2 regions of the Alteromonas sp. KUL17 genome follow, and region 1 is predicted to be linked to the other one. Evidence: predicted binding sites of a transcription regulator. Region 1 holds the regulator's gene; the other holds the start of a gene.
The links. Region 1 encodes FNR, which switches genes on or off when oxygen is low (the NO sensors DNR and NnrR bind a similar motif). Its sites were predicted from a motif close to TTGATCTAGATCAA; they were not measured.
Positions count from the first base shown of each region.

Region 2: KUL49_RS10495 (OmpW family outer membrane protein) is a predicted target of FNR. The motif match lies at 5,739-5,752, and genes of this name have one in related genera.

Region 1 covers NZ_BJKJ01000003.1:99,036-106,507, forward strand. The annotation lists gene KUL49_RS03770 (glucosaminidase domain-containing protein) at 1-467, shown strand, start outside; gene KUL49_RS03775 (DUF2987 domain-containing protein) at 464-1,111, shown strand; gene KUL49_RS03780 (patatin-like phospholipase family protein) at 1,126-2,148, opposite strand; gene ttcA (tRNA 2-thiocytidine(32) synthetase TtcA) at 2,149-3,102, opposite strand; gene uspE (universal stress protein UspE) at 3,251-4,174, opposite strand; gene fnr (fumarate/nitrate reduction transcriptional regulator Fnr) at 4,419-5,156, opposite strand; gene KUL49_RS03800 (sulfite exporter TauE/SafE family protein) at 5,202-5,861, opposite strand; gene ccoS (cbb3-type cytochrome oxidase assembly protein CcoS) at 5,848-6,078, opposite strand; gene KUL49_RS03810 (heavy metal translocating P-type ATPase) at 6,080-7,472, opposite strand, start outside.
Region 2 covers NZ_BJKJ01000009.1:159,128-166,599, forward strand. The annotation lists gene def (peptide deformylase) at 1-507, opposite strand, end outside; gene KUL49_RS10465 (LysM peptidoglycan-binding domain-containing protein) at 724-1,797, shown strand; gene dprA (DNA-processing protein DprA) at 1,837-2,946, shown strand; gene KUL49_RS10475 (DUF494 family protein) at 2,948-3,424, shown strand; gene KUL49_RS10480 (type I DNA topoisomerase) at 3,510-4,052, shown strand; gene KUL49_RS10485 (Sua5/YciO/YrdC/YwlC family protein) at 4,098-4,703, shown strand; gene hemF (oxygen-dependent coproporphyrinogen oxidase) at 4,700-5,632, shown strand; gene KUL49_RS10495 (OmpW family outer membrane protein) at 5,866-6,546, shown strand; gene KUL49_RS10500 (group II truncated hemoglobin) at 6,671-7,102, opposite strand; gene aroE (shikimate dehydrogenase) at 7,101-7,472, shown strand, end outside.

The DNA of each region.
Region 1 (7,472 bases):
TAGAAGAGGAATATCGAGTTAAGCCAACGCAGCCGCTAAAATCAAAATTGCTAGCTTTACTACAAAAGATTGATGTTCTACCAGCCGAACTCGTGCTCGTGCAAGCCGCGAATGAGTCAGCTTGGGGCACCAGCCGGTTCGCAAGAAAGGGCTATAACTTCTTTGGCTTATGGTGTTTCTCTAAGGGGTGTGGTTTTGTTCCTAACCGTCGAAACGATGGGGCATCTCATGAAGTTGCCAAATTCGACAGTTTGTCGCGTGCAACGTACACCTACATGCGAAATTTAAACCGCCACGACGCGTATGCGGATTTAAGAGAGATCCGCAGTCGACTGCGTGCAAACCAAATTCCTATTACTGGTGTTGCGTTAGCTGAAGGGCTAATGAACTATTCTGAGCGAGGAGCCGCTTATGTTGAAGAGCTTCAAACTATGATCCTATTTAACGAGGAGTTTTTATCCGAATGATACGCGCTGCTTTATTTTTTGCTTCATCTCTGTTTATTGGTGTAGGCAGTTCTTCCGTTGCTGCTGAAACGATAGATGTTGAGTACAGCCGTTTCTATAGCCATGTTAAAAAGCTGGATAATGAAGATACCCAAGCACTTCAGTTTGCATTCGGGTTTGTTCGTGTTGGCGAAGGGCGTTTATGTGAAGTTAACGGAGCGTCTATCGTAACCGATAAGAAAACAATGCCCTTAGAAGTGAGTGGTGAAGGGCGATTCACGGTGCCTACTGAAAAGGCCCTGAAACTTGCCAACGCACTGGTTCGCATCGATTTAAACGAACGCGCGAACGTGTGTGATATGTCGGTACAACTTGAAACCAAGCCGGAATATCTTAAGCAGTATTACACAAAAGACGACCTTACTTTTTTGTATGGTCAGTACGAAGCTTTCTTTAATGAAATGGGAAGCTTTTTGTCTTTCATGATGCCTTCGGTAAAGGGCTTGATGATTCAGTTTGATGACAAGAATTTAGATTTCATTACACCACAAGGTGTGCAAATCAATAACGGCGTGTTGCATCTAGAACAAGATTGGATCAACGACGCAAAAGGCTTAACACTGCCTCATGCGCCGCTACGTGTTACCGCTATGGCGTCAAGCTAAATGCATATTTGGGGTTAGGTAAGAAGCTGATACCTAATTTGCTCTGCTAAACGCGAGATGGTCTCTTCGCCCTTCGCGCATAGCTCTTCGGCTCTGTGGAATTCCATAATACCCACGTCGGTAAGCTGAGGCTCAATAAGAATGTCAGGCGGATCGCCAGCCAAACGTGAGCGTGTGACGCGAGCTTGAAGTATCTCAAGTGAACTGCTCATCACGCTCATAATTCCCGGCGGGTTTCGCTTGTTCACTTTAGCGGGGACTTCGGTCAACTCTTCTTCCACTTTTTCAATCACATCAGAAGCAATGCCTTCTTCAGTCTTTACATTGCCAGCCGAGACGCTGTCTTTTTCATCTTTTTTCTCTAGGGCTTTTTCTTCTTTGTTGTCAGGAGAGAACCATTGGCGTAGTACGTTTTGACTCTTTGTAAAAAAGTCCTCGGTTTTGCGCTGGTTTTCTTCATGATCTTGTCTCAACTTTTCAAGACGAAGTGGTCGAAAATCGGCGTTAAGGTTAACCGCGATCACAAAATCGGCCCCTAATTGGCGACATAAGTTCACCGGTACAGGGTTTACAACGGCACCGTCTACCAACCAACGATCACCGTGTGCTACGGGCGCAAAAAGTGCGGGAATAGCGCAGGATGCTTGAATGGTGTCTCCGATAGGACCAGAGTTAAACACCACTTCACGGCCTGTATAAAGGTCGGTAGCCACAGCCGCAAACGGCTTAAGCATGTCTTCATAAGTCGATTCACAAAACTCGCTTGCTAGTTTGTCGAAAACCTTCTGTCCGCTTGCAATGCCGCCGCGTCTAAGTCCTACGCCCATAAGAGCAAGTACCTGCCAGTCGCTAAGGGAACAGGCCCACTCTTTCAAGCCTTCCAGCTTGCCACTTGCGTAGGCAGCACCAACATAAGCACCAATAGAACATCCCGCTACAACGTCAATTTTTACGCCGAGTTTTTCTAATGCTTCAATTATGCCAATGTGAGTCCAGCCCCTTGCGGCACCGGCACCTAGCGCAAGTCCAATTTTCATTTACTTAGGTTCCATAATGTTTATTACTTCAATAGTATTATCTTCATCACTGAAGTCCGTACTATTTTCTGTAGTGAAAGAAGGTTCATCGAACCCGATATCACCGTCTTCTACCGGGCCTTCTTGTGTAGCTATAGCTTTAAAATCATAAAGGTTGCTGTCGATTAAGTGTGAAGGCGCTACGTTTTGAAGCGCACGGAACATCGACTCTATACGACCTGGGAAGCGACGGTTCCAGTCTTGAAGCATAGCCTTTATGTTTTGGCGCTGTAGGTTTTCTTGTGAGCCACAAAGGTTACACGGAATAATCGGAAATTCAGCGGCCTGAGAATATTTCTCGATGTCTTTTTCTGTGCAGTAGGCCAATGGACGAATAACGATGTGTTCACCGTTATCGCTGACTAGCTTTGGCGGCATAGACTTAAGCTTGCCACCATGAAACATATTGAGGAAAAACGTTTCTAGCATGTCGTCGCGGTGATGACCTAATGCAATTTTAGTCGCACCTAACTCTTTTGCCGTGCGGTACAGAATACCACGGCGCAAGCGAGAACAGAGAGAGCAAGTCGTCTTTCCCTCTGGAATTTTGTCTTTAACAATAGAGTAGGTGTCTTCTTCTACAATTTTGTAGTCAACGCCAATGCTTTCTAGATATTCAGGCAAGATATGTTCGGGGAAACCAGGCTGCTTTTGGTCAAGATTAACCGCAACGATATCAAAATGAATAGGCGCAATCTTCTTTAAAAACAATAAAATATCTAGCATGGTGTAGCTGTCTTTACCGCCAGATAAACACACCATTACTTTGTCGTTGTTTTCAATCATACCGAAATCGCCAATGGCTTTACCCACATTGCGGCGAAGTCGTTTCTGAAGTTTGTTGAAGTTGTACTTTTGCTTACTTTGCGCAGCATTTAATGGCGACGCGTCAGCACTGTTTGTGCCTAAACTCATAATTAACTAGCTTGGTTTGTGATAAAGCCACCATTATACATTAAAGCGGCTTTTCGAGACCATGCTTGTGAAGTTAAATTTGTTGGTGACATACCGCGTTGGCCGCTAAGTAACGGCAAACACGGGCTATGTGGTACTGATAAAAAGACTACACCGACAACGGCGACACAAATCCATCTGGCTTAATAGCAAGCACATCGCAATTGAGTTCGTCGATCACGTGTTCTGCAGTGTTACCAATTAGGGCCGCTGAAATGCCCACACGGCCAACGGTACCAATAACAACCAGCTCTGCATCTAGTGTTTTTGCCACTTGCGGGATAACTTTTTCCGGAAGGCCTTCTCTTACTACGCATTTGTTCTCAGGAATACCGTACTTTAACGCGTGACTACGCATTTCCTTTAAATGATGATTTTTTACCGCGTCGTGATAGGTATCGGGGTCGAACTCAGGCACTTCTATGGCGATATTAAGTGGTGTAGAAGGGTAACTGTTGACCAAATTTACGCTCCCTTTCAATAAAGAGGCGTAGTCGTTAGCAATGAGGGTGAGCTTATCGTTAAGTGCGGCGTGCTCATCGTCTTCACTGCCTACGTTTACTGCAGCAATAATCTCTCCTCCTTCTGGCCAGTCGTGCTCTTTAACGAGCAATACTGGGCGAGGGCATTTACGCATTAAATGCCAGTCGGTGGGGGTGAAAATAACAGAAGCAAGATCGTCGTGCTTTTTGGTTGCCTTTACCACTAAATCTATCTGATTGTTTAGGGTGTAGTAAATAATCGATTCATACGCGCGATTATTCCATTCAACAACGATATCAGTTTCAGTGAATCCTTGTTCTCTTAAGTGGGTGGCAAGCCATTTTGCATGCTCCTTTGTAACTGCATCGCGCATTGACTCGCGCTCATCCGGGCTAAGCATGGTCGTCATATCATAAGATAAGTCGTATACCACCATCATGGCGGTAACTGAAGCGCCTGTTTTTGAAGCGAGTTCATAAGCACGGCTTAGTGCAGGTTGGTTATCGCGCTCGGCATCTACCACGGCCAGAATTCGTTTACACTCAATCATAACGTCCCCCTAACTACGAAACTTAGTAGCGGCTGTCGAAATCGAAGCTTTCTAATACTAACTATAAACGACATTGGGAAAAACGTAAGTTGTTTTAGATCAAGAATTTTACGAGGCGACCATGAGTGAACCTACCTAATTGAATATGGAGCAACCGGCGTGGCGCTGAAAGGGCAGGTAGGTGGCTAACACAGGTTACAAAAAAGCGCGCTTAGTGCGCGCCTTATTTAACACTTAAAAAGGACTAACCGCAGACAACGCTAGGGCCGTTAAGCGCCGCTAGTTTGGTGTTTAGCCTATCGAAATCCAAAATAGTAATAAGCTTGCCGTCTACTTTTATGATGTTGTCTTTTTGAAAACGGCTTAACAGACGACTAATCGTTTCAATCGTTAATCCTAAATAGTTTCCAATTTCGTTGCGCGTCATGGTTAAGTGGAATTCTCTATGGGAAAAGCCACGCTCTTCAAAGCGTTGCGACAGGTGTGAGATGAAATACAGTAAGCGCTCTTCTGCGGTTCGCTTGTTTAAAAGCATGATCATGTCGTGATCTTGTTTTATTTCAGCGCTCATGAAGCTCATGATCTGGTGGCGCAGCTTTGGAAATTGCACTGACATTTCGTCGAGGGTCTCGTAGGGAAGCTCACACACCATGGCAGTTTCTAACGCAGAGGTATAGCTTTGGTGTTTGTTCTCTCTTAATGCATCGAAACCGATAATGTCACCAGGAAAGTGGAAGCCGGTAATCTGTTCTTCACCTTCGGTATTAGTCACAAATGATTTGAATGAACCGGTTCTCACTGCAAATAGAGAACGGAATTTATCACCAGTTTGAATCAGCGTGTCACCTTTATGAAGCGGCTTCTTGCGTTCAATAATATCGTCAAGAGACTCGATTTCTGTTTTGTTCAACGCCACCGGTAAACACAGGTGACTGAAACTACAGTTTTGACAGTGAATAGAAAATTGGCTTCCTTTGCTCATAATGCACGCTCTCTAAAAGAATACCCGACAATAATACACCCATTTTTAAACGATTGCGCCATGAATAAGATAAGCTGCATATATTGCCATTATTACTGCAATAATTTGTCTAAAATGGTTATGTTGAAAACTTCGAACAATATATTGGCTACCAGCGCTTGCAGCGAGCAAGGTGGGTAATGTACCCAAACCGAAGAAGAACATAATAGCAGCGCCTTCTAGCGCGTTACCCGCCGCGAGAGACCAGGTAAGTGTGGAATACACCAAACCGCAAGGAAGCCAACCCCAAATAAAACCATAAGGCAACGCACTTAAAGGGGTCTTAAATGGCAAAAAGCGTTTTGAAAGCGGCTGGACTTTGGAAAATAGGCCTTTACCCGCATTTTCCAGCACCGTTAAACCAGTCCACCACTTACCCAAATAACACGCCAGTAGAAGCAACATGATTCCGCTAAGTAGGGAAAGGGCATAGTTGGCAAGAGGTATATAATCTGCTGCAATTTTTCCAAGTGCCCCGGTTATTGCTCCGGCGATGGTGTAGCTCACTATACGTCCCATGTTATAGGCAAGGGTATAGGGTAGTGCTGAAGCGCCTTTAGGCGATACCATCCTTAGCGCAGCGACAATTCCACCGCACATTCCCACACAGTGAACTCCGCCGGCTAAGCCGATAAGAAAGGCAGAGAAGTAGTTAATCCCTTCCATGTGGCGCTTGGCTTTTGTCTACTTTACTGTCTTGAAGTTGTTTGCGTTGCTCAGCTAGCTTTTTTTCTTCTGGCGGAAGATCATCGTCAAACAGTATGCTATAACCTTGGCGATCTAAATCTTCAAATTGATTGGTTTTCACCGCCCAAAAGAATATCACAATAGCGACGGCAACAATGATGATGGCGATTGGAATTAATACGTAAATAATACTCATGCTATTTGCTCAAAAGTCGCGTTGAGTTTGTGACCACAATGATACTGCTTAACGACATACCAACAACAGCCATCCACGGTGAAAGTAGGCCTGATACGGCGAAAGGTAAGATCAAAACGTTGTAACCTACCGACCAGCCAATATTTTGCCTTATTTTTTGCTTCACTTGGTGCGCAGTTCGAATAAGTTCTGGTACAGAAAGCAGCTGATCGCCAAGCAGTATCACGTCGGCGGCAGTTTTAGCCACGTCTGTGGCATTACCCACTGCAATTGCCACATCAGCGCTGGCAAGAACTGGAGCGTCGTTAATACCGTCACCCATCATCATCACTTTCGCGCCAGATTGCTGCATAGCTTGAACGGCTTCGTACTTTTGCTCAGGTGTTAGGCCACCTTTAGCGGTCGAAATTGGCAATGGTGCGGTAAGCGCATTAACGTTTTGCTGTGTATCACCACTTAAAACGGCGAGAGTATGGCTTGCAGCTAATATATCGAGAGTTTCTTGCGTATCTTCTCTTAGTGAATCTTTTACTTCATACGCAGCCATAATACGCCCCTTAACCGTGAGAAACACGTTAGCTGAAGGGAACACTTCAATGAGTTTTAGCTGTGATTCGTGAACGCTGAATGCTGCAGATCCCATAGAAAACAACGTGTCATTGATCTCACCGCTGATACCACCTCCTGGCGTAACGGTAAAATTAGTCACTTTGTGTACCGTGTTATCGATGGCGTCAGCACTACCGCTAGAGGCAGAAATCTCGCTTAGGGCTACACCGTCGCTAAAGGCTATACCGTCGCTAAAGGCTTTGGCAATCGGATGTTCAGAGCGTGACTCCAAAGCGCGCGCAATTGATAGCGCACTATTACTATCCACGCCGTCAGCGTACCAGGCATTTGAAATAGTAAATTTGCCTTTTGTGAGCGTGCCGGTTTTGTCTAAAGCGATGGTGTCAATGTCAGTAATTTGTTCTAGCGCATCGGCGCGTTTTAGTAAAATACCTTGTCGGTTTAACTTTGCCATAGCGCAGGTTAACGCTGATGGCGTAGCCAACCCTAGTGCGCAAGGGCAGGTTGCAACCAGCACCGATATGGTGATCCAAAATGCCTCGTCGCTACCCTGATACGCCCAAAAGCTATAGGTTAACGCCGAAACCAGCAATACCGCGGTAACGAAATAGCGAGAAAAATTATCGGCTATCTGCGCTGCTTTAGGCTTACTCGCCATGGCACTTGCTTGCAGTCGTACAATTTGATTTACCAGCGCATTTTTAAGGGTCTGCGTAACCGTAATGGTTAGCGTACCATCTTGACAAACCGTGCCGCCGTAAACCAGGCTACTGTTCGACTTACGCACGGGGTTAAACTCGCCGGTAAGCATTGATTCGTCAACC
Region 2 (7,472 bases), on a different contig from region 1:
GGCTTTTGCAGCAAGACGCGCTTCTTTCTCAAGCTTTTTACGAATACGTTGGCGCTTAAGCGGTGAAAGGTAATCAATAAACAATTTGCCTTTTAGATGATCCAGCTCGTGCTGAATACAAATCGCTAACAAACCTTCTGCATCCAACTCAAAGCTTTCGCCATTTTGATCTAGTGCTTTTACGGTAATTGCTTCGGCGCGCTCAACTTTCGCGTAATTACCCGGCACTGATAAACAGCCTTCTTCGCTAATCGTGGAGCCATCTTTACGAATGATTTCAGGGTTAATAAATACGCGTGGCTCGTTTTGATCTTCCGATACGTCCATTACAACAACTTGAACGTGGCGGTTAACTTGCGTTGCAGCAAGGCCAATACCGTTCTCGTCTTTCATGGTTTCGAACATGTCCGATACCAATTGTTTAATTTCGTCATTAACCTCTTCAACCGGCTTAGCTACCGTGCGAAGACGTTCATCAGGAAAACTTAATACGTCTAAAATTGCCATTTCTCGCTTACTTCACCTTTTCGCTGTATAAATTCATATACGATCTAATTGCCAGCACACTTTACAGTGCTTATTAAGTTACTATTCTAACGTATATCGGGCTGTTTCGTGCAGTTTTTTACCGAAACCCTATTAGAATACCTAGTTATGCCGATATAGTGCTATTGTCTGAAAAAACAACAATGAGTGACAGTGAATAATTTGCAGGTGGTTAATTTGAAAAAGCGATTGATTTACGCGCGTCGTGCAGCATTGTTTATCTTAGGTGTACTGCTTTCTTTGCCTACCTTTGCGCTGCAGCTAAAAGAGAGCGCGCCAGAAACCTACACAGTAAAGCGTGGGGACACGCTATGGGCAATCGCTAACGTTTTTCTCAATGAGCCTTGGCTCTGGCCTGAATTATGGCGAACCAACACCCAAATCGACAATCCACACCTTATTTACCCGGGCGATGTTATCGTCGTTGGGTATGTTGATGGGCAGCCTGTATTAAGTGTAAAGCGCGACAAGCCTTCCTATAAGCTTTCTCCGGCTACCGATAAGCGAGTAAAACCGAAGCCTGTTGATGTGTTGTCGTGGACAACTATCTCTCCATTCATTAGGCAACATATGCTGCTAGACGAGGAAAGCTATGCTTCGCTACCTAAATTGCTGGGTAATCAGGATGGAAACGTAAGGTTTGCGTCTGATGATTTTGTGTTAAGCCAGCAACAATTCAGTACCGACGATCAGTACAGAGTTGTAAGAAAGCACGCTACGATTAGAAATCTTGATGGGGAAATCCTTGGTATTCAAGTTACCCATGTTTCAACAGCTTCACTAGTGGAAAAAGATGAAGGTAGCAACACGATGTTGCTTTTCATCGACGATGCGAACCAAGAAGCTAAGCGCGGTGATAAGTTAATGGCGGGTGGATTTGAACATCCTGAAGGCTTTGAACTTGTTCCGGCTACTTCGCAGCGAGGCGCAATAGTTGGAGATTTGCATGATCACGATTTACTTGGCAAATACGACGTTGTCATTCTTGATTTAGGCAGTATGGAAGTAGCGCCAGGTACGGTTCTAGGGCTTTACTCACAAGGTCCAGCCATTATTGACGAAGAAAGTCCACGCTATGTAGATGAACCCGGCGCTAACACTGGTGGTGAGTGGTTTATCGATACGGTATCGCAACCCGCGCTTAAAGTAGGTGAAGTTGTTGTGTTTAAAACATTTGATGCGGCAAGTTACGGATTAATTACGCGAGCGAATAAGGGGATAAAGCGCGGCTTCATTGTCGCCAAGCCTTAAACATTGCATGGTTCATTGTCGCTCGCATTAGGAGCGATAATGGCACTACAATCTTCTCAGTTAGACAGCGAAGCATTAGCATGGATAGCGCTGGCTTCCGCTCAGCGTGTTTCACCTAAACTATGGCTACAGGCTCTCGAAAAATATCAACTTTCTATTGTCGATTTAGGCAGCAATGCGTCTACGCTGCCTAACGAGGTTAAACAACTCACTAACAACATTTCACCGCCTCTTATTGATGCAGCAATAAACTGGCTGCAAGCGAGCGACAATAGACACATCGTGCCGTTGTCATCGCCTCACTATCCAGAATTACTTAAGCATTTGGATAGTCCGCCCCTCGCGCTATTCGCCACGGGAAACAAAGCGCTATTTCAAAAACCACAGATTGCTATAGTGGGAAGCAGAAGGGCCAGCCTTCAGGGTAAGCGTACCGCAACCGACATTGCTTATGGGTTATCTAGTAGCGGAGTTGTAGTGACGAGCGGCCTTGCCATGGGCATTGATAGCGCCGCACACCAAGGCGCCCTGTCTGGTAGCACCGGAACCATTGCGGTAATGGGTACGGGACCTGAAAAGGTATATCCGGCTAAAAATAGTAAGCTCTATGAAGCTATCAACAATGACGGAGGTGTCACCGTTACAGAGTTTTTTCCGGGGCAGGGACCTAAACCCTGGCACTTTCCTAGGAGAAACCGAATTATCGCAGCGTTATCCCTTGGAACCTTAGTGGTAGAGGCAAAAATTAAGAGTGGCACCTTGATAACTGCGAATTTGGCCGCAGATATGGGGCGAGAAGTATTCGCTGTGCCAGGCAATATCGCTAACGCTTACGCTGAAGGTTGCCACTGGTTAATCCAACAGGGCGCCAAATTAGTAACAAATATAAGCGATATTCTCGATGAAGTTGGCGTTCAGCCTGAACAACTAGGCTTGAATGTTGACGAGCAAAACGAAAAAAGTACAGCGAATAGCTTGGCAACCGATAAATTATTAGCTAGTGTGGATTATGACATCACCGCTATTGATGTCATAGCCCAGCGCAATGCCATATCTGTATCGCAAGCAATGGCATCATTATTAGAATATGAGTTGCGTGGTTTAGTGGCCGCTGTCCCTGGTGGTTACGTTAAATTGAGGGGAAAATAATATGTTCGATATCCTCATGTATCTGTTTGAAAACTTCATTCACAGTGAAACGGAAATTCGTGTTGACCAAGACGAGTTAACGGAAGAGCTTGTGCGCGCAGGATTTCATCACGATGAGATTTATAAAGCCCTCGCATGGTTAGAAAAGTTAGCGGCACTGCAAGAGACGGACATCAAACCGTACTTTTGCAAAGGTATTAGCACTAGCTTAAGCCGTATTTACACGCATGAAGAACAAATGCGTTTAGATGTGGAATGTCGCGGTTTTCTTATGTTCTTAGAACAGGTTAATGTGTTGGATGCCTCCACACGCGAAATGGTTATAGATCGCGTTATGGAAATTGATTCCAATGAATTTTGCTTGGAAGACCTGAAGTGGGTTGTGCTAATGGTACTATTCAACGTACCTGGCAAAGAGAAAGCCTACGCACAAATGGAAGATCTTTTGTTCGAAGAGCCAGATGGTGTTCTGCATTAATGCAGTTGTAGTCACTGGTATTTGAATCTTTACTTAAAAATGCGCTGTGAAATTGCAGCGCGTTTAAGGCCTTAACGTCCAATACATGTCTAAAATAGACCATTCACTCTTTTCAGTGCACGAGCATGCTCTCGATGATAATTTCGGAGATTGCCCCGAGTGCGGTAAACCTCTTCATATAAAGAACAGTAAATCTGGCCCTTTTATCGGGTGTACGGGCTATCCGGAATGTAGCTTTAGTAAGCCACTTCACGATAAACAAACCACCATACTGAAAACCTTAGACGGTGTAGCCTGCCCTGAATGCGCATCCGACTTAGCCATAAAGAAAGGGCGGTTTGGCATGTTTATCGGCTGTACCAATTTTCCTTCATGCCATCACATAGAGCCCATTAAAGAAAAAGAAGATACTTTGGTGGATTGTCCAAAGTGTAAGAAAGGGCATCTAATCTCGCGTACTAACAAATACGGCAAACAGTTTTTTGCGTGCAACCATTATCCACAATGTCGATATGTGCTAAATTTCACGCCGGTTAATGAAAGCTGCCCAGATTGCGGTTGGGGAGTATTGATAGATAAAAAGGGGCAGTTACAGTGTCCTCAGCCTAGTTGTGGCTTTAAAAAGTAATTATACGAACAACTAAACGAAGAACTATACGTAGAGATTAAAACCATGTCTGATATCCAAAATGGGAACGTAAACACGTTTACCCCCGTTGAGGCTAACTCACCTGAAGTAGACCCTGTTGTTGCCGCATTCCAAGCTGGCAGTTTAATCGTTTATCCAACCGAAGCGGTAATGGGCATCGGATGTGACCCCGACAATGAAGCCGCTGTAAATGCGCTGTTAGAGATAAAACAGCGACCGGTAGAAAAGGGCGTGATCTTGATTGCTGCAAACTACAGTCAGCTACTGCCTTATGTTAACGATAACGCCATTCGCCCTGACAGACGCACCGATATTTTTTCGAGCTGGCCAGGCCCTAATACTTGGCTATTACCTAAGTCGTCATCTGCGCCAGTTTGGTTAACCGGCAAGCATAGTAAAATAGCGGTGCGCGTAACTAATCACCCTGTAGTAGTGGAATTGTGCAACAAGTTAGGTAAACCGTTAGTTTCTACAAGCGCTAACCTGACCGGCCAACCGCCAGCCATCACCACTGAAGAGGCAAAAGCCGTATTCGCTGATTCCGTTTTCTATGTAGAAGGGGAAGTAGGCGGTGCAACTAAACCCAGTACCATTCGCGATGGTGACACAGCAGAGGTAATAAGAGCATGACATCAGCAGAATTACTGGACGGTAAAAATGCCCCTGAAGTAATAGAACAAGTAAAAAGCTATTTACTAGGGCTGCAAGACACCATCTGTCAAACCCTTGAACTTGCCGACGGTAAGGGCCAGTTTGTTGAAGACAGCTGGCAGCGAGAAGAAGGTGGCGGTGGCCGTTCTCGAGTAATAAAAAATGGTGCGGTGATTGAACAAGGCGGCGTTAACTTTTCTCATGTGTTTGGCAGTCAAATGCCTGCTTCAGCAACGGCTAATCGCCCTGAGCTTGCGGGAAGAAACTTTCAAGCAATGGGGGTATCACTCGTTATTCATCCACATAACCCTTATATCCCAACGTCACATGCTAATGTTCGCTTTTTCATTGCAGAAAAAGAGGGCGAAGCACCTATCTGGTGGTTTGGCGGCGGCTTCGACTTGACGCCATTTTATCCGTTTAAAGATGACGTTTTACACTGGCATGATACTGCTAAAAAATTATGTAAGCCGTTTGGCGATGATGTTTACCCTAAGTACAAAAAGTGGTGCGACGACTACTTTTACTTAAAGCATCGCAATGAAACTCGCGGAGTGGGCGGTTTATTCTTCGACGACCTGAATGAATGGGGCTTTGAACAGTCATTTGCATATATGCAGGCTGTTGGTAATGGCTTCATCGATGCTTACGTTCCTATTGTTGAACGTCGTAAGCAAACCGATTTCGGCGAAAGAGAGCGTGATTTCCAACTTTACCGCCGGGGCCGTTACGTTGAGTTTAACCTTGTATTCGACCGAGGCACTTTATTTGGACTGCAAACCGGCGGGCGTACTGAATCAATTCTAATGTCGATGCCGCCGCTCGCGCGCTGGGAGTATTGTTATACACCTGCACCGGGTAGCGCCGAAGCCAAGCTGACAGACTGGTTAAAACCTACTGATTGGTGATTATTTGTTAAATAAGGCTCCGCTTAAATCCTTACGCAGACCGCCGATAGCAGCTTTCATCTTTAATGACTAAAAAACGCCGTATTAACGTTAATGCGGCGTTTTTTTGATCTACATCAAGGTGGAATATCATCTGTGTTTCAGTGAGTTATCAAACTTGCGCTGGATCAATGTTTCTCTTAACTACAGGCGTAAAGTAGCGCCATCTTAGTTAAACACAAAAGAGACACATCATGCGCAAACACTTTTTATCTGCATCTGCACTTTGCCTTACACTTGCTGCACTCTCACCTTTAGCTAGCGCTCACCAGCAGGGCGACTGGATTGTTCGTGGCGGTCTTACGACCGTTGCTCCTGACGAATCTACCTCTAACATCGTCGCGGGTGGAACTGATCTTGGCGTGGCTCTTAATATCGATAACGATACTCAGCTAGGTTTAAATGTAGCGTACTTTATTACTGACAACATTAATATCGAGCTGCTTGCCGCAACGCCCTTTAAGCACGACGTTAATTTTTCTGTTGCTGACCCGTTAGGGACGGGTAATCAGCTTGGTGAAGTCACGCATCTTCCTCCTACGCTTACCGCAAACTACTATTTTAATGATGCCAGCTCTGCGTTTCAGCCATACATTGGTGCAGGTATCAACTATACCTTTATCTTTGATGAAGAGTTCACAGGTGCGAATGAAACAGCTGGCTTAAGCGACCTATCGCTTGATAATTCATTTGGCTTGTCAGCACAGGTGGGAATGGATTACCAAATTGATACCAAATGGCATGTCAATGCATCGGTTCGATTCATTGATATAGATACGGAAGCAACCTTCAAAGTGGGTGATGCTGCTGGAAAGGTAAGTGATGTTGAAATAGATCCTTGGGTGTATACCTTATCGGTGGGTTACACATTCTAATTATTAGTTCTACGCCTTATTAACTATTAGGCTTTCACAATTGCACTACTTTATGCGCCATAAAGAGCGTAGACAGTAACAGGGGAGTTGCGCGTTAAGAGGTTAATCCTTTCAACGCGCTTTTTTATTTTGTATTCACCATGTGATTGGCGAGTTGATCAAGTGCGTCTATTAACTGTTGAGCTAAGGCGATATCTTCAACCGTTTTAAACATGGCTTTTCGCATGCAGTACATCCACTGCGCTTTTAACTCTGGTGTTACGGTATAAGGTAGGTGCCGTGCACGCAGACGCGGGTGGCCATACTGCTGCTGATAATCATCAGGACCACCAAGCCATAAACTTAAATAGAGAAAGAACACGTGGCGAATTCTGTCTAATGGCTGGGGGTGAATAGCTAGCAATTCATTGGCGAGTGGATCGGTTTCCATTATGTCGTAAAACGTATTTGCTAATTCCCGTACTTTCTCCTCTCCACCTATACGTTCATATGGTGTACTCTGCGAAGCACGATTATCGCTTTTCTTCTTTATATTAAATAAGTCTCGTATTCCCATGAAAAAATTCGCTGTATTCGGAAATCCTATTGCACAGAGTTTATCACCAACTATCCATCAAATGTTTGCTGAACAAGTGGGAGAAAAGATTTCTTATGAAAAGATACTTGCGCCAGTAGACGGTTTTGTAGATGCCGCCAACGCGTTTTTAGCTCAGGAAGGCGCTGTAGGTTGTAACGTTACCATGCCTTTTAAGCTTGATGCATTCAACTTGGCAAAGGTAGATGACCAAGCAGCCAAAGATGCACAAGCTGTTAATACGCTAATGAATGGTGACAGCGGTGAAATATGGGGATTCAACACTGATGGTGTAGGGCTGGTAAACGACTTGCTTAACAGCGGTGTGGAAATTAAGGGTAAGCGCGTGTTG